3 regions of the Halomonas sp. KO116 genome follow, and region 2 is predicted to be linked to each of the others. Evidence: predicted binding sites of a transcription regulator. Region 2 holds the regulator's gene; each other region holds the start of a gene.

Region 1 (6,713 bases), 760 kb from region 2:
CTGGATGTTGCGGTCACTATTGACGCTGAAGAGATCGATCGCCTGGAGATTTCCCTGGAAGTCTTCCGTGCGGTTTACGAAAGTGAAGCCGCCAAGGGCTGGGGGCACTTTGGCTTAGTGGTTCAAGCCTACTCCAAGCGCGCGCTGCCGGTGCTGCACTACATCAACCGCTTGGCCGACCAGCAAGGCGACGAGATTCCTCTGCGCTTGGTCAAAGGCGCTTATTGGGATACCGAAATTAAAGAGTCCCAGCAGCTTGGGGTCGACGGCTATCCGGTATTTACACGTAAAGCGGGCACCGATGTGGCTTATCTCGCCTGCGCGCAGTTCCTGCTCTCTAACGATACCAATGGGCGTATTTTTCCGCAGTTTGCTACCCATAATGCCCACACTGTGACGACTATTTTAGAATTTGCTAATCGCGATAGCCGTCCTTTTGAGTTTCAACGCCTGCATGGCATGGGCGAAGCCCTTTATGACGCTGCTCTTGAGCGTGCCCCGAAAGGTACCTACTGCCGTATTTACGCCCCCGTGGGTGCGCATAAAGACCTGCTGCCCTACTTAGTGCGGCGCCTGCTTGAAAATGGTGCCAACTCCTCGTTTGTTCACCAGTTGGTTGACCCTGACGTACCGGTCGAGTGGCTGTGTCAGCACCCGATTGAAACCCTGCGCCAGCAGAAACACCTGGCCAATATGAACATTCCGTTACCCAAAGACATTTACGGGCCCAAACGGCGCAATTCACGCGGCGTGAATCTGAATATACGCAGCCATTACTATCCGCTCATGGAGAAGATGGCCGCGTTTATGGATCAGCAATACCCGACGAAGCCGCTGCTCGCTTTTGATGTCGCTGACGACGCCGCCAATACACATAGCGTTACCAGCCCATACGACCGCCAAAAAACTGTCGGTAGCGTTCAGTGGACGAGCAAAGAGCAAGCCACCCAGGCGCTGGATGCTGCCTGGGCCGCTTTCCCTCGTTGGGACGCCACCCCGGTGGCCGAACGGGCGGCTATTGTCCGTCGCTTGGGGGATTTGATGGAAGAGCATATGCCAGAGCTAATGGCATTGTGCTCACGTGAAGGCGGTAAACTGCTTACCGATGGCGTCGATGAAATTAGAGAAGCCGTCGACTTCTGCCGTTTCTACGCCATGCGCGCTGAAGAGGATTTCGGCCAAGTCATCGAGCTCCCTGGCCCCACTGGCGAATCCAACCGTTTATTTATGGGTGGCAAGGGGGTATTCGCAGCCATCAGCCCCTGGAACTTCCCTGTCGCGATCTTCTGCGGCCAAATTGTCGCAGCGGCGGTAGCAGGTAACACGGTACTGGCCAAACCGGCGGAACAGACGTCTATCGTCGCGCATCGTGTTATTGAGCTGCTCCACGAAGCGGGCATGCCCCGTGATGTCGTCCAACTACTGCCCGGTGACGGCCCCACAGTAGGTAGCGTGCTGACCTCCGACCCGCGGATCACCGGAGTCGTCTTCACCGGTGGCACCGACACCGCACAAATTATCAACCGCGCTTTGGCGGCACGAGAAAATGCCCCGCTAGCCACCCTGATTGCGGAAACCGGCGGCATGAACGCCATGATTGTCGATTCTACTGCCCTACCTGAACAGGTGGTAGTAGATGTGATTCAGTCGGCCTTTCAGAGCGCTGGGCAGCGCTGCTCGGCGCTGCGGGTACTGTATCTACAAGACGATGTTGCCGACCGGGTCATTGAAATCCTTAAAGGCGCGATGAATGAACTGCGCATTGGCGATCCTCGCGATTTAGGCACCGATGTGGGGCCGGTGATCGATGAAGAGGCGCGTAAAGGCTTAATGGAGCACATCGAAAAACTCAAAGCCGAAAATCGGCTGGTCGCCGAAACACCGATGGCTGCTGAGCATACTCAAGATGGCACGTTCGTGGCGCCTGTCGCCTTCACGATTGATAGCATCGATTCACTCACGCGCGAGCAGTTCGGGCCCATACTGCATATCGTGCGTTACAAAGCCAGTGAGCTTGATAAAGTTATCAATGACATTAACGGTCGAAATTACGGCCTGACGTTTGGCGTACATAGCCGTAACGAATCATTCGCCGCTGAAATAGCGCAGAAAATGCGCGTGGGCAATGTGTACATCAACCGTAATATCATTGGGGCTGTGGTGGGCGTTCAACCGTTTGGTGGTCAAGGGCTTTCTGGTACAGGGCCAAAAGCTGGCGGCCTTCACTACCTGCAGCGCTTTGTAACTGAAAAAACGATTACTAATAACACTGCTGCTTTAGGCGGGAACGCGTCACTACTGGCGCTGGGTGATGAGTGAGCCGCTCATCCCACCCACAAATTTCTCCGACCTCACCCCAGCCTGACGTTTGCTGGGGTACGTCAAGTGAACAGGAAAAGGGAATAATAGCCATTAACAACAAGACTGTGCCACAACCCACTCTTCTCGGTAAGCGCACTAACCTGTCGGCGCTACGTCCGACTTAATAACTAAGAAACAGGAGACTTTTTTATGGCTATTGGCGTTTGGATCAGCCTTTTTGCTTACTTTGCGCTCATGATTGGCATCGGCCTTTATGCTATGCGCAAATCCACATCCACCTCGGAAGATTACATGCTAGGTGGCCGGACCCTTAGCCCAAAGGTGGCGGCCCTGTCGGCTGGCGCTTCAGACATGAGCGGGTGGTTGCTGCTGGGGTTACCCGGGGCGATGTTCGTATCCGGCTTGGGCTCGGCCTGGATCGGTATCGGCCTGTTCGTGGGTGCCTTCTTTAACTGGGTACTGGTGGCACCGCGCTTGCGTGAACAGACGGTTCACTATGGCAATGCGATTACGATTCCAGCTTTCTTGGCCAACCGGTTCCCGACTCGGTCAATGTCGCTGAGGACGGTATCCGCCATCGTCATCGTTATCTTTTTCGCGGTATATACGGCGTCAGGCTTAGTGGCAGGCGGTAAGCTGTTCGAAAGCGCCTTTGCTGGCGTCATCAACATTGGTGGCCTGAGCGATTACGCTACGGGCATCATCATTACGCTGGGTGTGGTGCTGGTCTATACCGTGGTCGGCGGTTTCCTGGCCGTGAGCATGACGGACTTCGTGCAAGGCTGCATCATGATGCTGGCCTTGGTGATCATGCCAGCGGTGGTGCTGTTTGGCGAAGGTGGCGGTGGTTTCACCCAAGCGTCACAGACACTCAATGAGGTCGACCCCACGCTACTGTCATGGACAGAAGGATTGACCTTTATCGGCTGGCTCTCTGCCGTTACCTGGGGCCTGGGTTATTTTGGCCAACCCCATATCATTGTGCGCTTCATGGCTATCCGAACGCTGAAAGATGTGCCTATTGCCCGCAATATCGGCATGAGCTGGATGGCCATCTCGCTAATTGGCGCAGTCTCTCTGGGCGTGTTTGGACGTGCCTACGCAGTTCGTAATGGCATGGACGTAGAAGATCCGGAAACGATCTTTATTATCCTAGCCGAGCTGCTGTTCCATCCGCTGATCACTGGCTTCCTCTATGCTGCTCTGCTGGCAGCGGTCATGAGTACCATTTCCAGCCAACTGCTGGTGGCTTCTTCATCACTGACCGAGGACTTCTATCGCCTGTTCTTTCGTAAAGAAGCGACCGATAAAGAGTGTGTGGGCGTAGGCCGGATCAGTGTCGTACTGGTTGGCTTGGTAGCGGCCGTTATCGCGTCAGACCCGGATTCACAGGTACTGGGGCTAGTCAGTAATGCCTGGGCAGGCTTTGGTGCTGCGTTTGGTCCGCTGATTATCTTGTCGCTGATGTGGTCGCGCACGAACGGTGCTGGCGCTATCGCTGGCATGGTAGTGGGTGCCGCTACCGTCATGATCTGGATTGCATTGGGCTGGAACGGTGAATTTATGGGTGGTCCCGGTGTGTATGAGATCATTCCCGGCTTCATCGCTTCCTTTATTGCCATTCTGGTAGTGAGCAGTATGACGGCCGATGCGGGTGAATATCAGCACATCACTCGCTAACCAATAAGTTGTTCATGAGACCTTTGCGTGTCAGATATATCGACAACAGGAAGGTCTCTACATTACAGCTCTTCTGCGCTATATGTGATCGGGCCACCTTCGGGTGGCCTTTTTATGCCTGCCGTTCATGTTGTGAATAACGGATCTGGCGTTAAGACAGCCAACCCTTGCCCTAGATCAATAACCAGGGATCACCACTTTATTAGACTCTTAAACATCATGAAGTGGCTCATTCATAGCCGCTTAGCAATGCCACTAGGAGTCAACTCATGCGTAAAGCCGCCTTTTCCACCCTACTCATTTCCAGTATTGCCGCTGCGGCTTTGATGACCAGCAGCCAGGTATTCGCCTATGGCGCGGGTGACTTTTTTACCCGCGTGGGTGTTGCAAAAGTGGACCCGACAAGCAATAACGGTGAGATATTAGGCGCCGATGTTAATGTCGATGCGGAGACGAATTTTGCCTTCACGTTAGGCTATCGCTTCCACGACAAAATGGGCGTCGAGCTGCTGGCCGCGCTACCCTTCAAACACGACCTGCAGGTGGAAGGCGTGACCGATGGCTCTACCAAGCACTTGCCACCTACCCTCACACTACAGTACTACCCGTTAGGGGGTACCGAGGCCCGTATTCAGCCTTATGTCGGCGCCGGTATTAACTACACCCGCTTCTCTGACGAAAAAACCGATATCGGCGCGTCATTGGAGCTTGACGACTCCTGGGGCGCAGCGGGTCAAGTAGGTATCGACCTGCTGATTGATGAACATTGGGCGTTAAATGCTGCGGCGTGGTACATCGATATCGATTCCGATGCCAAGGTGGGCGGCGTAGAGGCGGGCACCGTTGAGATCGACCCAGTAGTGGTAATGGCTGGCCTCAGCTACCGCTTCTAAGCGCCTTCAAAAGCGTTATGAGGGATGTAATTTACAAAGCCTGCCTTGCGGCAGGCTTTGTATTTTAAACCGCTTTCATCTTTAAATACCGTTCAGCTTTCAGTGACTAACTGGTCGACTTTTTCTACCGCGCGTACAACAAGCAGTTGATGGTGGGCAGGTGTTTTCTCCTGCTGCAAATACGCGGCCACAGCGGGAGCCACTTCGCACTTGGCCGGCATGGCGGCACGGGCCTCAATCAAGGCGTTTAAGCGAGCAATGAATACAAAGCGCACCCATTGAGGCAGTGACATTGTATCAATGCAAAACGGCTGCTGGCTGGCGAATGCATCAGCGTCAGGTGTTGGCATACGCCATAGATCGGCGGCTTTCATCGCGGCTTCAAGTTCTAGAAGTGCTGTCTGTAGCGGTTGAAAAGTACTCATAACGTCGTTTGTAACTACCTCGTAAAATTAAAAATCGTATCTTATTACCATTATCCCCATTCGGCTGGCTGCTTGCCAATCAAGGTTACTTGTGAAGAGTTATCCATAGACCCACAGAAAACCTGCACGAGCCTGTGGATAAACTATGGAAAGGTGTCGCAGCGCTCGCTCTCATGGGCCTTTCGCACAGTTGTTTACTTTTTAACCACACTGTCATGTAAGGCATCCCCATTGGCCGGTATTTATCCGCCTTTGCGGCTGACAGTGACCCATCATCAAGGTAGAGTGCAGGCTTGCAACGCGGAAGGATGTCATGCAACCGATTCAAACCCTTGATGAGTTTTTTACCCGTAGCGGCGCAGAGGTTTCCCTTTACCATATGGGGCGCCATGTGGTCGCCTGCCCACGGGAGTCCCTCGCCGCCTTTGAGCGTGGCGAACTGGCGTGGCCAGAACCTTGGCAAGGCCAAGCACGTTTAGCCATTCTATTCCGTTTGGGGGATATGCCCGAACCTGCCATTTGGTTTTTAGCCCTGCCACTAGATGAACAGGGGATACTTGCCCCAGCTCAGCGTGATGCGTTTTTAAATCGTCTGCTGGAAACATTAGGTCGAGCTGTTTCTCAGGTGGGACGTGAAGAAACAGCGGACGTAGACCACTTAATGAAGGATAATCCCCTCGCCTTTACGCCCAGCGTTACCTTTCAAGCAATGTTCAATGCCCGTGCAACTTATGACGCAGGGCTACCTGCCAGCCAGCATTTTGAGCCGATTGAGGATTACTTGAGCGGCCAGCAGGCGATTGATTGGCAGGCATTAGGGTTACAGGGAATTGCCGATTACGTCGTGCGTATGGAGTCGCCTGACGCTGACACGTTAGCCCTGAGACTGCCTGACCTACCTACCGCCGTTATTAACTCCGTGTGCTACTGTTTAGAGCACCAGCCATTGCCACAGGCATTAGTCGCCGCGCTGCAACGTCGTGGCGAAGCCGCCGCACAAGCGGGCGATATTGAAACCTTATGTGCTTGTCTGCGCGCCGTGGGTAATACGGATACAACCGCGGTGGGCAATTGGTACTCCGCCTTACTTAAAGACACCACCGTTTGTGGGCCGGATGTGCTGGCTGCCATTGCCGGGCGTGGCTGGGTGTATCTTGAAGACGCGGAACGCTTACCTCTTTTTCTACAGCGTTTGGCGGAAGATGAGCGTACTGATTTTGCCGCGGTAGTGCGTGATCTTGCACTCATCCCACGGCTACGCTTACCGGTCATGATGGCCATGCGTGATGCGCCCGAAGGCTCTTATATTCAACACCGTTTGAGCATGATGATGTCGCAGAGAAAGGCTTGATTTGATGTTGTCATTTTTAATTGCAAGGAGTGAGCCGTGAAG
Region 2 (6,713 bases):
ATAACAATGTTCTACTTGCTACTTGGGAAGTGAATCCTTTATACCCGTACAGCCACCTTCACATAATAATCGATTACAGTTTTTGAAGCGTTGGAAAGACTCCTTTGATGTGGATCAATGTCGGGCGGAGTGCTTATTTACTTTATTTTCTAGTTCGCCTTTAGTTGAATGAGGTCATGCACAATGGTCGATGTGGATCTATCCCAACTGCCGTTCACGCTTCTTGACGATGAAGGACGTGACCACATTCGTCGCGGTATTGACCTTGCGTATTTTGACCGCGACGAAATAATTCTAGAGACCGGACAGGGGGGCGAGTTTGTTTATCTGATCCATAAGGGTGAAGTGGCAGAAATCGACCCCACGCTGCCCTCGTCTACCTCGCGTATTGGCCATTACACGGCCGGGGACCTATTTGGCGCGATCAGCATCCTTAACGGTAAAAGCCGCTATCGTTTTAAGGCCGAGCAGGAGTGCTTGTGTTACCTACTGCCCAAAGCGTTGTTTCAGCAGCTGTGCCGTCATTACCCGGATTTCAGTAATTTCTTTCGCCAATCGTTGACGCATAAAGCACGCTTACTGACTGAAAAGCGTGCCGAAGGTGGCGTCACCATGGCGGGTTTTATGTTGGCCAAGGTAAGCGAATGTATGCGTGCGCCGCTGTTAATGGCGGCGGCTACTGATATTGCCAGCGCGGTGAAGCAGCTCAACGATAGCTATGCTGATAGCCTGCTAGTAGAGACTCAAGGCAAGCTAGGCATGGTGACGAAAACCGACCTGCTCAATGGGTTGGTGTTGGGCGGTAGTGCGGTGTCATCGCCGCTTGATGAGCTCGCCCATTTTAATCTGGTCACCGTTGCGCCGGAACAATACTTGTTTGAAGTATTGGTCTTAATGACACGCCATAAAGTGACGCGGGTAGTGGTGCTCGAGCAAAACGTCTTAAAAGGCGTCGTCGAGCTCACCGACGTGCTTAGCTATTTCTCAAGCCGCAGCTACGTGGTGAGTTTGCAGGTCGAGCAGGCGAGCAGTTTAGAGACACTGTCGGCAGCCAGCCAACGTACACCGGAGCTGGTAAAAGCGCTGATGGCCCAGGGCGTAAAGCTGCGTTTTGCGATGGATCTTCTCGCCGCGCTGAACGGGCGGATCATGAGCAAGGCCTGGGAGTTCACGATAGAGGAACAGTATCGCGACCAGAGCTGCATGATGGTAATGGGTAGCGAAGGGCGAGGTGAGCAAATCCTAAAAACAGACCAGGATAATGGTCTGATTTTAGCCGATGACGCGCGGTGGCCAGATCTTTTGAGCCACATGCAAACGCTCACCGATACCCTAATCCAGCTTGGCTACCCGCCGTGCCCCGGCAATATTATGGTTTCAAACCCTGAGTGGGTGGCCACGGTGTCGCAGTGGAAGAGCAATATTGCCAAATGGGCCAGCGAGCGGGATGGTGACAGCCTGATGAAGCTGGCGATCATGCTTGATGCCCATGCGGTGGCCGGTAACCCCAGCCTGCTTGCCAGTGTACGAGAAGAGCTATTTGAACGCTGCTCTCGTGATGAGCTGTTGCTTTCGTACTTTGCGCGCACGGCGCTACGTTTTTCCACACCGCTGACGCTGTTTGGCTCGCTGAAAAAGCCTCAGCACGGTATCGATATCAAGAAAGGCGGTATTTTTCCCATTGTTCACGGCGTGCGCACCATGGCGCTTGAGCGGCGCATCCAAGCCACCTCGACGTTTGACCGTTTGGATGCCCTGGCCGCCGATGGGCGATTGGATCGCCGTTTTGCAGATGACCTGGGCGAAGCGTTGGCCCTGTTTTCCGAGCTACGTCTTAAACAGCAGCTAACCGCGTTGGAGACGCCTGTCGGTGCTCAAGAAGCTAACGCCCAAAACAGCAGTCGCGCTAACCGTGTCGTGGTGCAAAATCTTTCTTCCCTTGAGCGCGACCTATTGCGTGAAGCGATGCATATTGTCAAAGACTTTAAGCAGCGGCTTTCCCATCGTTACCATTTGGAGTATTCGTGAGCGGAATACGGCTGTTAGATCGACACGTGGCACTTTTTAGCGGTTCCTTACGCACCTTGTTGCGTCGCGAAAGCGACCGGCGGCGCTGTGCTGATTCTCCCTATGCCTGGCTCTTTCAGCCCTATATGGGCGAAGAGCTGGTAGCGCTTGCCTGCACATCAACGCCTACGCCGACATCACCTGTGATCAGTTTGGCCGCCGTGGTGCTTAGCCAACAGCAGGTGCGTACCAGCCGTGCTTTTGTGCTGACGTTAGGCGCACCGGGGCAGGCTGACCATGCATCGCTGCGTCGCCATCACCTGCTGTGTCAGGCGGGGTGTGTGGCGGCGCCAAATCGCGACAATTTAAATGCGTTAGTAGAGTTTATTGGCAATCGACCTATTGTCGGCTGGCAGTTAGACCAGCGGATTGGCGCGTTAAATGCGTTGCTGAGAAAGCGGTTGAATTTCGCGCTGCCCAATGCCCAGGTCGACGTAGAAAAGCTGCATCAGCGCCAGCTGCGGCGCTTGCACCCGGAGATAGAGGCACCGAGTAGCTTTGCTCAAGCGCTGGCGTGCTGGCAAGTACCCGCGATGGGGATGCAGGGTGTGTTAGGTGAGGCCACTTCCAGCGCGCTGCTGTATATGCGCCTGCAGCGCATTATGGCGGAGGCTGCTTAGTAATAGGCAGCGCTGCATACGAGTAGTTGGGTCAGGGCGGTGAGTGTTGTTAGAATAGCAGCCACTTTTTCTTGAATGCCTTCCACCCTCGGCAGTGCTTATACCATGCAATCTCTTGATCATTTTGACCCTGCTTCCCTCGGAGCCGCCCTCGCTGATGTTGAGCAAGACTCGCCAGAGCTGGCTGATGCTAAGCAGAAACGTGAATTTAACAAGCTGCAAAAGCGCCTGCGCCGAGAAGTAGGCAATGCGATTATTGATTACCAGATGATCAATGAAGGCGACCGCGTGATGGTCTGTCTCTCCGGCGGCAAAGACAGCTATACGATGCTGGAGATTTTGCGCAACTTGCAGCGCAACGCGCCGGTCAATTTCTCAATGGTAGCGGTCAATCTGGATCAAAAACAGCCCGGTTTTCCCGAGCATGTGCTGCCTGCGTATCTGGATAAGCAGGGCGTGGAGTATCACATTGTCGAGCGCGACACCTACTCGGTGGTGAAGGAGAAAACCCCGGAAGGCAAAACGACTTGCGCGCTCTGTTCACGTCTGCGCCGCGGTTCGCTGTATGGTTTTGCTGAAGAGATTGGCGCCAATAAAATCGCCCTGGGTCACCACCGCGAAGATATCCTTGAAACGCTGTTTCTCAATATGTTCTTTGGCGGCAACTTAAAAGCGATGCCGCCTAAGCTGCTTTCTGATGATGGTAAAAATATCGTCATTCGGCCGTTGGCTTACTGTAAAGAGGCGGATATTGCCGAGTTTTCACGGCTGATGGAATTCCCGATTATTCCCTGCAATCTATGCGGTTCGCAGCCCAATATGCAGCGCCAGGTGGTCAAAGAGATGCTCGCCGAGTGGGACAAAAAATTCCCCGGCCGCCTGGAGAGCATGTTTAAGGCGGTGACTAATATTGCCCCTTCCCAGTTGGCCGACCGCAGCCTTTTCGATTTTGAAGGCTTAGAGGCCAAACAGGCAGAGCTGCTGGCCGGGCGTATCCAGGCATTTAACGTCAGCTAGCGTTTTGCTCCTCTTCGGCGAGGGTGATTAAGCGCTGCATATCAAGAATATTGACCTCTCGCCCGGATACCGCCATTACGCTCTGCTGCTGGAAGCGGCTTAAAATCCGGCTGACGGTTTCCACCGCTAAACCCAAATAGTTGCCGATATCGGCCCTGGGCATGGAAAGGCGGAAACTGTAGGGCGAGTAGCCACGGCGACGAAAACGATCCGAGAGGGTAATCAAAAAGCTCGCCAGCCGCTGGTCGGCGGTTTTACGCGACAGCAGACGCATCATGCGCCGGTCATCGCGTAACTCTTTGCTCATGCTGCGATACAGCTGGCCACGCAGTTCGGGCAACTCCTCAGAGAGTGAGTCCAAGCGATCAAAGGGAATCTCGCAAACGGTGGTCGTTTCCAGGGCAATCACGCTACCTGGATAGTGCTCCTCATCAATCCCGTCCAACCCCACTAGTTCGCTCGGGAGGTAGAAATTGGTCAGTTGCTCGCTGCCGTTTCCCTCTGAGGTGACTTGTTTCAAACTGCCCGAACGTACCGCGTAAACGCTGGTAAAAGTATCGCTTTGGCGAAATAGTGGTTCGCCTTTTTTCAGCGGTGCGCGACGACGAATAATGGCATCGAACTGGCCCATATCGTCCAACTCAAGGGCAAGCGGCAGGCACAGCGAGCTAAGGCTGCAGGTTTGGCAGCGCGCTTCGTGGAGTAGCGAGCGTCGGCTGCTCATAGGTTCCAACATGCGGTGCTCCTTGAGTGGGTCAGGGTAAAATTAGCAAATTCTTACTTATTGTGATGGCGTTAGCATGCCTACAATAAGGTGATTAAACAATCTTAGAGTAGCGCTGCCCTATTTGCCCAGAAAGATGGGTATCGAACGCCATGGCTAAATGGCGCACCAGCAGACGACCCATGGACGTGGCGCTAAGTTGATCACCACTACGGGTCAGTAGGCCATCTTGCTCGGCGCTCTGTAAACGCTCCAGCGCGGGGGCAAAATAGCGGGGGGCATCGATGTTCCAGCGCTGGCTGACCGCAGCCAGGTCAATGCCCATATCGCACATCAGCCGCTCAATCACGTCTCGACGGATGAGGTCGTCGTCGCTCAACCGCACGCCGCGTACAGTGGCGAGTTGGCCCTGATCCAACGCCGCCTCGTAGCTTGCCAGATCGCTCGGGTTCTGCGCGTAGACGTCATCAATGCGCGAAATCGCCGAAACGCCAAGCCCGATTAAATCGCATTGGGCGTGACTGGAGTAGCCTTGGAAGTTGCGCTGTAGCGAGCCGTCGCGCTGGGCAATGGCCAGGCTATCGTCAGGCCGGGCAAAGTGATCCATCCCGATATGTACGTAGCCAGCCGCGGTGAGCATCTCTATCGTGGTGCGCAGAATTGCCAGCTTCTCTTCGCTACCCGGCAGGTCATCGACGTTAATCCGCCGCTGGGGGGCAAAGCGCTCGGGCATGTGGGCGTAGTTAAACACAGAAAGCCGTGCGGGATTTAACTCGATCACTTGACGCAGGGTGTCTGCAAAGCTTTTTTCAGTCTGAAAGGGCAAGCCGTATATTAAATCGAGATTGAGCGAACGAAAGCCCAGCCGGTGTGCTTCATCCATCAGCGTCTCGGTGAGTACTCGTGGCTGAATACGGTTAATGGCTTTCTGCACCAGCGGGCTTAAGTCCTGCACGCCTAAACTGATGCGATTGAAACCGAGCGATTGCAGGTGGCGCAGCGTAAATACATCCGCTTCGCGTGGGTCTATTTCAATCGCGTAATCGCGATCGGCAGAGGACGAAAGGCCAAACCGGGCATCCAAACGATCAATCAGGTCGCCCATCTGGTTCAAGTTAAGAAACGTCGGTGTTCCGCCACCCCAGTGCAACTGCTTCACCGGTCGTGTGGTATCCAAGTGGCGTGCGGTCAGCACCATTTCACGGTCGAGTCGGGATAAGTAGGGCTCGGTCAGGGCGGTGTTCTTGGTGGCGATTTTATTGCATGCGCAGTAGAAACAGATCTTGCGACAAAAAGGCACGTGAACATACAGCGACAGCGAACGCTGACTGGCATTGCTACGCTCTAGTGCCTGGGTCAGGTCACCGGGGGTGAATTGGTCGTGAAATGACAGCGCCGTGGGGTAAGACGTGTAGCGTGGTCCGCTGGTGTCGTAGCGGCGCAGCAGGGCTTCATCCCACACCGGCTGCACGGGCGCTGCCGCCACAGACGAGGCAAGAGGTGAAACCGCAGGGGCATGAACGGGCATGAAGGGGCGCTCCGACGTGAGGTAATGCCGCTAGCCTAACCCGTGACGAAAGCGTAAAGATTGAGCCATGTCATGCTATTAGAAGTTGTGTGCCGTAAGAGTCCAGAGCTGCCACAGCGCAAACGCGATAATCGTTAGTGCCGCCACGCTGCGCGTCGCCGGGTGGCGAATCAGGTGGCTTAGCTGGCGCGCAGCGAGGCCAGTGGCGAGCAGCGCCGGCAGGGTGCCTAGCCCAAATGCGCCCATTAGCAGCGCGCCCTGGAGCGGGTCGGCAATCGCCAAGCTCCAGGCCAGCATGGAGTAGACCAGCCCACAGGGTAGCCAGCCCCAAAGTGCGCCTAGCGCGAAGGCTTGAGGGATATACACCACCGGCATTAAGCGCCGCCCCACAGGCTCGATAAAGCGCCATAGACGGCGGCCAACCGCCTCCACTTTGAGCAGCCCTTTCCACCAGTTGGCGATATACAGCGCCATCAGGATCAGCATCAGCGCCGCAAACACTTGTAGCAGCATTCTCGCCGTGGCAGAGAGGGAAAATAGCGTGCCTAGTAGGGCTACCAGCGCACCTGCGCTCATGTAGCTAGTGATGCGACCTGCGTTATAGCTGAGCAGCAAGCCTCCCATACGCGCCGGATGGCGCATGCTGGGGGGCACTGCAAAAGTGAGCGCGCTCATAATGCCACCACACATGCCAATGCAATGGGCGCCGCCCATCAAACCAAACACGAATGCTGCCAGTAGTGGCGGCAGGTCAAGG
Region 3 (6,713 bases), 1.0 Mb from region 2:
GCTCATCGTCACTTTGCTTTTGAGAAGGGCGAGCTGGTAGAGGTGGTCTCATGATGGGGACTTACCGTGAATTCCGCCCTTGGTTGCTGCTTCTAGTTCGGAGGCGCAGGCGCTTCTTGTTAGGCGCTTTGCTGGTATGGATCACCCTGATAGCAGGACTGGCGCTGCTGGGCCTGTCGGGTTGGTTTATTACTGCCAGCGCGTTGACAGGGATCGCTCTATCCTTAGGCCTTCCAACGCGACTGGATGTTTATGTGCCCGGCGGTGGCATTCGTTTTTTTGCCTTGGCGCGTACCATCGCCCGTTATGTTGAGCGGCTGTATAACCATAATACGGTGCTAACGCTACTGGCTGACTTGCGGTATCGGGTATTTGGTTATTTAACCCACTTCGACGATGCCCGCTTGCACGGTGAGCGTGCCAGCGATTGGCTAAGCCGGTTAACGGCGGATATCGACACGCTGGATAACTTTTATCTCCGGCTCTTGGTGCCACCGTTAGTTGCGCTGCTCGGCGTGGTAGCCGTCTCGCTTTTTGTGGCTATTTGGTTGCCCGGCGTCGCCGTTCTGATGGCGTTGACACTAGGCGTGCTGTGGCTAGTAGCAACACTCTTGGCTGCTGTTTGGGGGGGGTCGCAAAGCTATCAGCAGGTGGTTGATCAGCAGTTGCTGCGTCGTTTAGTGGTTGACCAGGTGCAGGCCTCGGCTGAGTTGATGAGTTACCAAACGGCCGAGTGGCACCGTACGCTTATCGCCAGTCAAGAGCGGCAGGCGTTTAGCAACTCGCGCCGATTAGGGCGTAAGACTGCGCTATTAAATTGCGTGGTGAGTGTTGTTAGCGGCGTCATGGTAGTCGCAGTCGTGTGGTTGGCTAGCCTAGTGTTTAGTCAGCAGTTGGTAGCGGGGCCTATTTTGGTGATGGCTGCATTGATAGCACTGGGTGCCAATGAGGCGTTTATTACGCTACCTGCTAGCTTTATAAAGCTAGGCGCGAGCCATGCTGCGGTTCAACGTTTAAATGAATTAGCCGATGTTCCAACGGCAAGTAAGGCCTCTGCTACTCTACCAGAAGGGCGCGGCCTAGATATTCAGGCGAATCAGCTCTCTCTGCGCTATGCCCATACACTTGGGCCCGCGTTAAGTAAGGTTGAGTTTTACCTGCCCGCCGGAAAGCGAGCGGTGATAACCGGCAACTCCGGAGCCGGTAAATCTTCTTTAGCCAGCCTGTTAATGGGGCGCTTAAAAGCGACGCAGGGAGAGGCGATGGTCGGCGGGGTGCCATCGTTGCAACTTTCGACCGAAAGCCGTGCTCATCACTTTGCCATGCTCACCCAGCAGGTAGATCTTTTTGATGCTTCGATAGCCGAGAATTTGCGTATTGCCAACCCCACCGCTGGCGATGAGATGCTTTGGGAGGTCTTGAGGGCGGTAGCGATGGACAGTTGGGTTGAGCAGTTGCCAAAAGGGTTGGCGACAGCGGTGGGGGAGAAAGGTCATCAGCTCTCGGGTGGTCAGGGCAGGCGTTTAGCTTTAGCGCGTCTGATGCTAAGTAACCCTCAAGTCGTGATTCTAGACGAGCCGTTTGCTGGTGTTGATTCAGCGACAGCTAAGCATATTGCGGCTTCCTTGGATAAATGGCTGATTAATCGAACGGCTATCTTCTTTCTACATCAAGTGAGTTCGCTAAAACTATTGCCTGGGATCGAGTACCACTGGCATTTAGATGCCGGTAAACTTAGCCAATGCCCGCTGAAATAATCGATAATGAATGACATTAATTAATTGATAAGGCAGCTAGGAGCCCTCCATGCACGAATTTTTACGCGACCTTCCCAAAGTAGAGCTCCATTTGCACATCGAAGGCTCATTGGAACCAGAATTAATGTTTGCGTTAGCGCAGCGCAATGGCATTGATTTGCCTTATGCGACTGTTCAAGAAGCTAAAAATGCTTATCATTTCAGCGATCTGCAGGGGTTTCTAAACCTCTATTTTCAAGGCATGAACGTGCTTCGTAATGAAGAAGACTTTTATGACCTGGCGATGGATTATTTCAAGCGTGCGCGGGAGGAAGGTGTTGTTCATATCGACATGCACTTTGACCCTCAGGCGCATCTGCAACGTGGCGTTCCCCTTGAAGTGGTCATGGGGGGATTATTAAAAGCCAAGCAGGAAGCTGAAGAAACTCTCGATCTCTCTATCGGCATGATTATGGCTTTTCTACGTGATCGCCCTGCTGAGGAGGCGTTACATGTCCTGGAGCAAGCGGCTCCGTATTGGAAGCTGCTGGATGCGATCGGCTTAGACAGTGCTGAGCAAAATAATCCGCCTGCTGGGTTTGTGGATTTATTTGAGCGCGCTAAGCAGCTTGGCCTTGTTCGTGTGGCCCATGCAGGAGAGGAAGGCCCAGCAGAATATATTCAAGAAGCCCTGGATCTTCTTGATGTTCAACGTATCGATCATGGTGTGCGGTGTTTGGAAAGTAATGAGGTAGTTGAACGTTTGCGCAGCGAGCAAATTGTATTAACGGTCTGCCCACTTTCTAACGTGAGTTTAAAGGTGGTGGAAGATCTGCGTGATCATCCGCTTCCTAAGCTGTTGGCTGAAGGGCTCAAGGTAACGATTAGCTCGGATGATCCCGCCTATTTTGGAGGCGGGATGCTGACCAACCACCTTGCTTGCGTCGAGGCGTTTGGTTGGGATGAAGCGGTATTTCGTCAGCTAACCTGCAATGCTATTGAAGAAGCTTTTGTTACTCCAAAGCGTCGCGAAGAGTTGCTGGCTCGTTTGGCTGCTGTATAACATCAAACCGCTTGGTCGCGCTGATCAGGCGGTTGTTCGCATTGAGGCGATAGTTTTAAGTGTCGGATTAAAACGATAGTTTAGGGCAATGCAGGTACGTCAAAATCAGGCATTTCACCGGTTAGTGTATTGAGAAACGCGGTAATAGCACTAATAGTGTCATCATCAAACTCCCGTCCGAGCATTTCTTTGCCCATTATAGCGACCGCTTCTTTCAGTGTCTCAGTCGCTCCGTTATTCATATATGGATACGTCACCGCCACATTGCGCAGCGTAGGTGTCCTGAAACGGTACTTATCACTCTCTTCTTCGGTGACTACGTAACGACCTAAATCGGTTGAGCCTGGAACCTGAATCGCATGAAATTGGCTATCGGTTAAAGCAGGACCGCGATGGCAGGCGATACAGCCATTATCAACAAAAGCCACCATACCGTCTTTGGCTTGTTGGTTAATTGCCTCTAAATCACCGTGTAGGTAACGATCAAAAGGTGAGTTGGGTGTATTGAGCGTACGTTGGAAAGCGGCTAACGCGTGGGCCAGATTATCATCGGTGATAGGTTCTTCTTGATCAGGATAGGCGGCGTTGAATTTTTCCTGATAGAGCTCGAATCCCACCAGCCGCTCCAGGGCCATTTCCAGATCCATCGCCATTTCCACCGGTGCTTCAATAGGGCCCAGTGCTTGGCCTTCTAAATCAGGCTCTCGGCCATCCCAAAATTGTGATCCTAAAAAGCCACTGTTCAACACGGTGGGGGTATTACGTTCACCGACCTGCCCATCGTGGCCAACAGCGCGGGGAATTCGGTCAGCCCAGCCTAGCGCTGGATTGTGGCAGGTGGCACAGCTGATAACGCCACTTGACGAGATGCGTGGTTCAAAGAACAGCATGTTACCGAGTTCTACCTTCTCCTCTGTTAATGAGTTGTCCGCAGGGATTGGTGGAAGGTAAGGCAGTGCCTCGAAACGTTGGCGGTAATTTTCCAAGCCATCGTCAGCCATGGCTAAGCTTGCAGCAAGAAAGCTGCTGGCCGCCAGTGCGGGTAGTAAGGTGGCTTTTATGGTCATGTTTAATCTCCCTCGCTTTTATAATCGGCGTTTTGGGCTTCGTGCGAAGAGCCTCAACGTCCACTATCTGTAAGCTTATGGGAGAGGGGGATAGCCGTTTTGACCCAGATCAAATCTTGCATTGCTTTATAGTGCGTGCAGGGTGAGCCCTAATCTTTAACGACTTTTAGTCATAAATGTTCAAATCACTGTTGACCCTAGCGGTGGATCGGGTAGTATACGCACACGTCAACGGGGCACGGCCTCATCGACTAGCTCTTTAACAATTTGATCAGGTAATTCATGTGGGCGCTTGCTGACGTTGGTGACAAATCACCCAATATCAAGGCAAGCGACTCAAGCAATAAGGTTTTTCGAAACCTGTTTTGAATGAATTCGTTTGAACCTTGAGCCAAGTTTGGTTCGCTTCTGTCACTTTCGAGTGGCAGGTAAGAACCGCATAGATCTTAAACTGAAGAGTTTGATCATGGCTCAGATTGAACGCTGGCGGCAGGCCTAACACATGCAAGTCGAGCGGTAACAGATCTAGCTTGCTAGATGCTGACGAGCGGCGGACGGGTGAGTAATGCATAGGAATCTGCCCGATAGTGGGGGATAACCTGGGGAAACCCAGGCTAATACCGCATACGTCCTACGGGAGAAAGGGGGCTTCGGCTCCCGCTATTGGATGAGCCTATGTCGGATTAGCTAGTTGGTAAGGTAATGGCTTACCAAGGCAACGATCCGTAGCTGGTCTGAGAGGATGATCAGCCACATCGGGACTGAGACACGGCCCGAACTCCTACGGGAGGCAGCAGTGGGGAATATTGGACAATGGGGGCAACCCTGATCCAGCCATGCCGCGTGTGTGAAGAAGGCCCTCGGGTTGTAAAGCACTTTCAGCGAGGAAGAACGCCTGTCGGTTAATACCCGGTAGGAAAGACATCACTCGCAGAAGAAGCACCGGCTAACTCCGTGCCAGCAGCCGCGGTAATACGGAGGGTGCAAGCGTTAATCGGAATTACTGGGCGTAAAGCGCGCGTAGGTGGCTTGATAAGCCGGTTGTGAAAGCCCCGGGCTCAACCTGGGAACGGCATCCGGAACTGTCAGGCTAGAGTGCAGGAGAGGAAGGTAGAATTCCCGGTGTAGCGGTGAAATGCGTAGAGATCGGGAGGAATACCAGTGGCGAAGGCGGCCTTCTGGACTGACACTGACACTGAGGTGCGAAAGCGTGGGTAGCAAACAGGATTAGATACCCTGGTAGTCCACGCCGTAAACGATGTCGACCAGCCGTTGGGTGCCTAGAGCACTTTGTGGCGAAGTTAACGCGATAAGTCGACCGCCTGGGGAGTACGGCCGCAAGGTTAAAACTCAAATGAATTGACGGGGGCCCGCACAAGCGGTGGAGCATGTGGTTTAATTCGATGCAACGCGAAGAACCTTACCTACCCTTGACATCTACAGAAGCCGGAAGAGATTCTGGTGTGCCTTCGGGAACTGTAAGACAGGTGCTGCATGGCTGTCGTCAGCTCGTGTTGTGAAATGTTGGGTTAAGTCCCGTAACGAGCGCAACCCTTGTCCTTATTTGCCAGCACGTAATGGTGGGAACTCTAAGGAGACTGCCGGTGACAAACCGGAGGAAGGTGGGGACGACGTCAAGTCATCATGGCCCTTACGGGTAGGGCTACACACGTGCTACAATGGCCGGTACAAAGGGCTGCGAGCTCGCGAGAGTCAGCGAATCCCTTAAAGCCGGTCTCAGTCCGGATCGGAGTCTGCAACTCGACTCCGTGAAGTCGGAATCGCTAGTAATCGTGAATCAGAATGTCACGGTGAATACGTTCCCGGGCCTTGTACACACCGCCCGTCACACCATGGGAGTGGACTGCACCAGAAGTGGTTAGCCTAACGCAAGAGGGCGATCACCACGGTGTGGTTCATGACTGGGGTGAAGTCGTAACAAGGTAGCCGTAGGGGAACCTGCGGCTGGATCACCTCCTTAAACGATGCGTCACCGTTGGTAAGCGTCCACAATGAATTACCTGATCAGATATAGAGCAAACGGTAGTTAGTTTAGCTGTTACGTGACTTTTAAGCGTAATGGTTAAATAGCCGGGTCTGTAGCTCAGTTGGTTAGAGCGCACCCCCTGACCTTAAATGGAAAGCAGGGTGAGGTCGGCCAGCCGACGCGGTTGTAAGAGTAGTCAGTAAATGGGTCTGTAGCTCAGTTGGTTAGAGCGCACCCCTGATAAGGGTGAGGTCGGCAGTTCAAGTCTGCCCAGACCCACCAAATTTGCGTAATACGTCGTTGCATTATTACTCGCATAGCAGGCTATGCGTCGCAATAATGCGCCTCGTCTTACACAAATTTGCGTGATGTTAGTATTGGGGCCATAGCTCAGCTGGGAGAGCGCCTGCCTTGCACGCAGGAGGTCAGCGGTTCGATCCCGCTTGGCTCCACCATTTCCTTTACTATCCTGTTTTAACCTCAATACCGTTTGTGAATGTTTCGTGACCATTGATAAGTCGCTGCGCTGTAGTCGCTATAAGTGTTGCTATAGCTACAGAATGCCGCTTTATCACTGTTCATTGAACAGCTGCTCTTTAACAATGTATATCATGCTGACAAGAACACTTCGCAAGAAGTGCTTCTTAAATTGTGATACGCGTCAGCGTATCCGGCAAAATGAAACGTGATCATTGCGACATCCAGACTCCTTCGGGTTATAGGGTCAAGCAATGAAGCGCACACGGTGGATGCCTAGGCAGCCAGAGGCGATGAAAGACGTGGTAGCCTGCGATAAGGCTCGGTGAGGTGGCAACAACCTGTGACCCGGGCATTTCTGAATGGGGAAACCCACTCATCAT

What was found. The regulator FNR, encoded in region 2, switches genes on or off when oxygen is low (the NO sensors DNR and NnrR bind a similar motif). The targets are predictions, from matches to a motif close to TTGATNTANATCAA.
Region 1: a site for FNR is predicted at 4,170-4,183, ahead of KO116_RS08870 (OmpW/AlkL family protein). Genes of this name have one in related genera too.
Region 3: a site for FNR is predicted at 3,966-3,979, ahead of KO116_RS10215 (cytochrome-c peroxidase). Genes of this name have one in related genera too.

What each region holds. Positions count from the first base shown of each region.
Region 1 covers NZ_CP011052.1:1,917,124-1,923,836, reverse strand. Annotated here, with positions in the region: gene putA (bifunctional proline dehydrogenase/L-glutamate gamma-semialdehyde dehydrogenase PutA) at 1-2,319, shown strand, start outside; gene putP (sodium/proline symporter PutP) at 2,512-4,002, shown strand; gene KO116_RS08870 (OmpW/AlkL family protein) at 4,272-4,895, shown strand; gene KO116_RS08865 (YqcC family protein) at 4,988-5,320, opposite strand; gene KO116_RS08860 (DUF3549 family protein) at 5,634-6,671, shown strand; gene KO116_RS08855 (ATP-dependent zinc protease family protein) at 6,708-6,713, shown strand, end outside.
Region 2 covers NZ_CP011052.1:1,161,111-1,167,823, forward strand. Annotated here, with positions in the region: gene KO116_RS05410 (DUF294 nucleotidyltransferase-like domain-containing protein) at 184-2,028, shown strand; gene KO116_RS05415 (DNA polymerase III subunit epsilon) at 2,025-2,687, shown strand; gene ttcA (tRNA 2-thiocytidine(32) synthetase TtcA) at 2,793-3,704, shown strand; gene fnr (fumarate/nitrate reduction transcriptional regulator Fnr) at 3,697-4,440, opposite strand; gene hemN (oxygen-independent coproporphyrinogen III oxidase) at 4,523-5,956, opposite strand; gene KO116_RS05435 (sulfite exporter TauE/SafE family protein) at 6,035-6,713, opposite strand, start outside.
Region 3 covers NZ_CP011052.1:2,201,154-2,207,866, forward strand. Annotated here, with positions in the region: gene cydD (thiol reductant ABC exporter subunit CydD) at 1-54, shown strand, start outside; gene cydC (thiol reductant ABC exporter subunit CydC) at 51-1,757, shown strand; gene KO116_RS10210 (adenosine deaminase) at 1,807-2,799, shown strand; gene KO116_RS10215 (cytochrome-c peroxidase) at 2,880-3,866, opposite strand; rRNA gene KO116_RS10220 (16S ribosomal RNA) at 4,315-5,847, shown strand; tRNA gene KO116_RS10225 (tRNA-Ile) at 6,059-6,135, shown strand; tRNA gene KO116_RS10230 (tRNA-Ala) at 6,233-6,308, shown strand; rRNA gene KO116_RS10235 (23S ribosomal RNA) at 6,576-6,713, shown strand, end outside.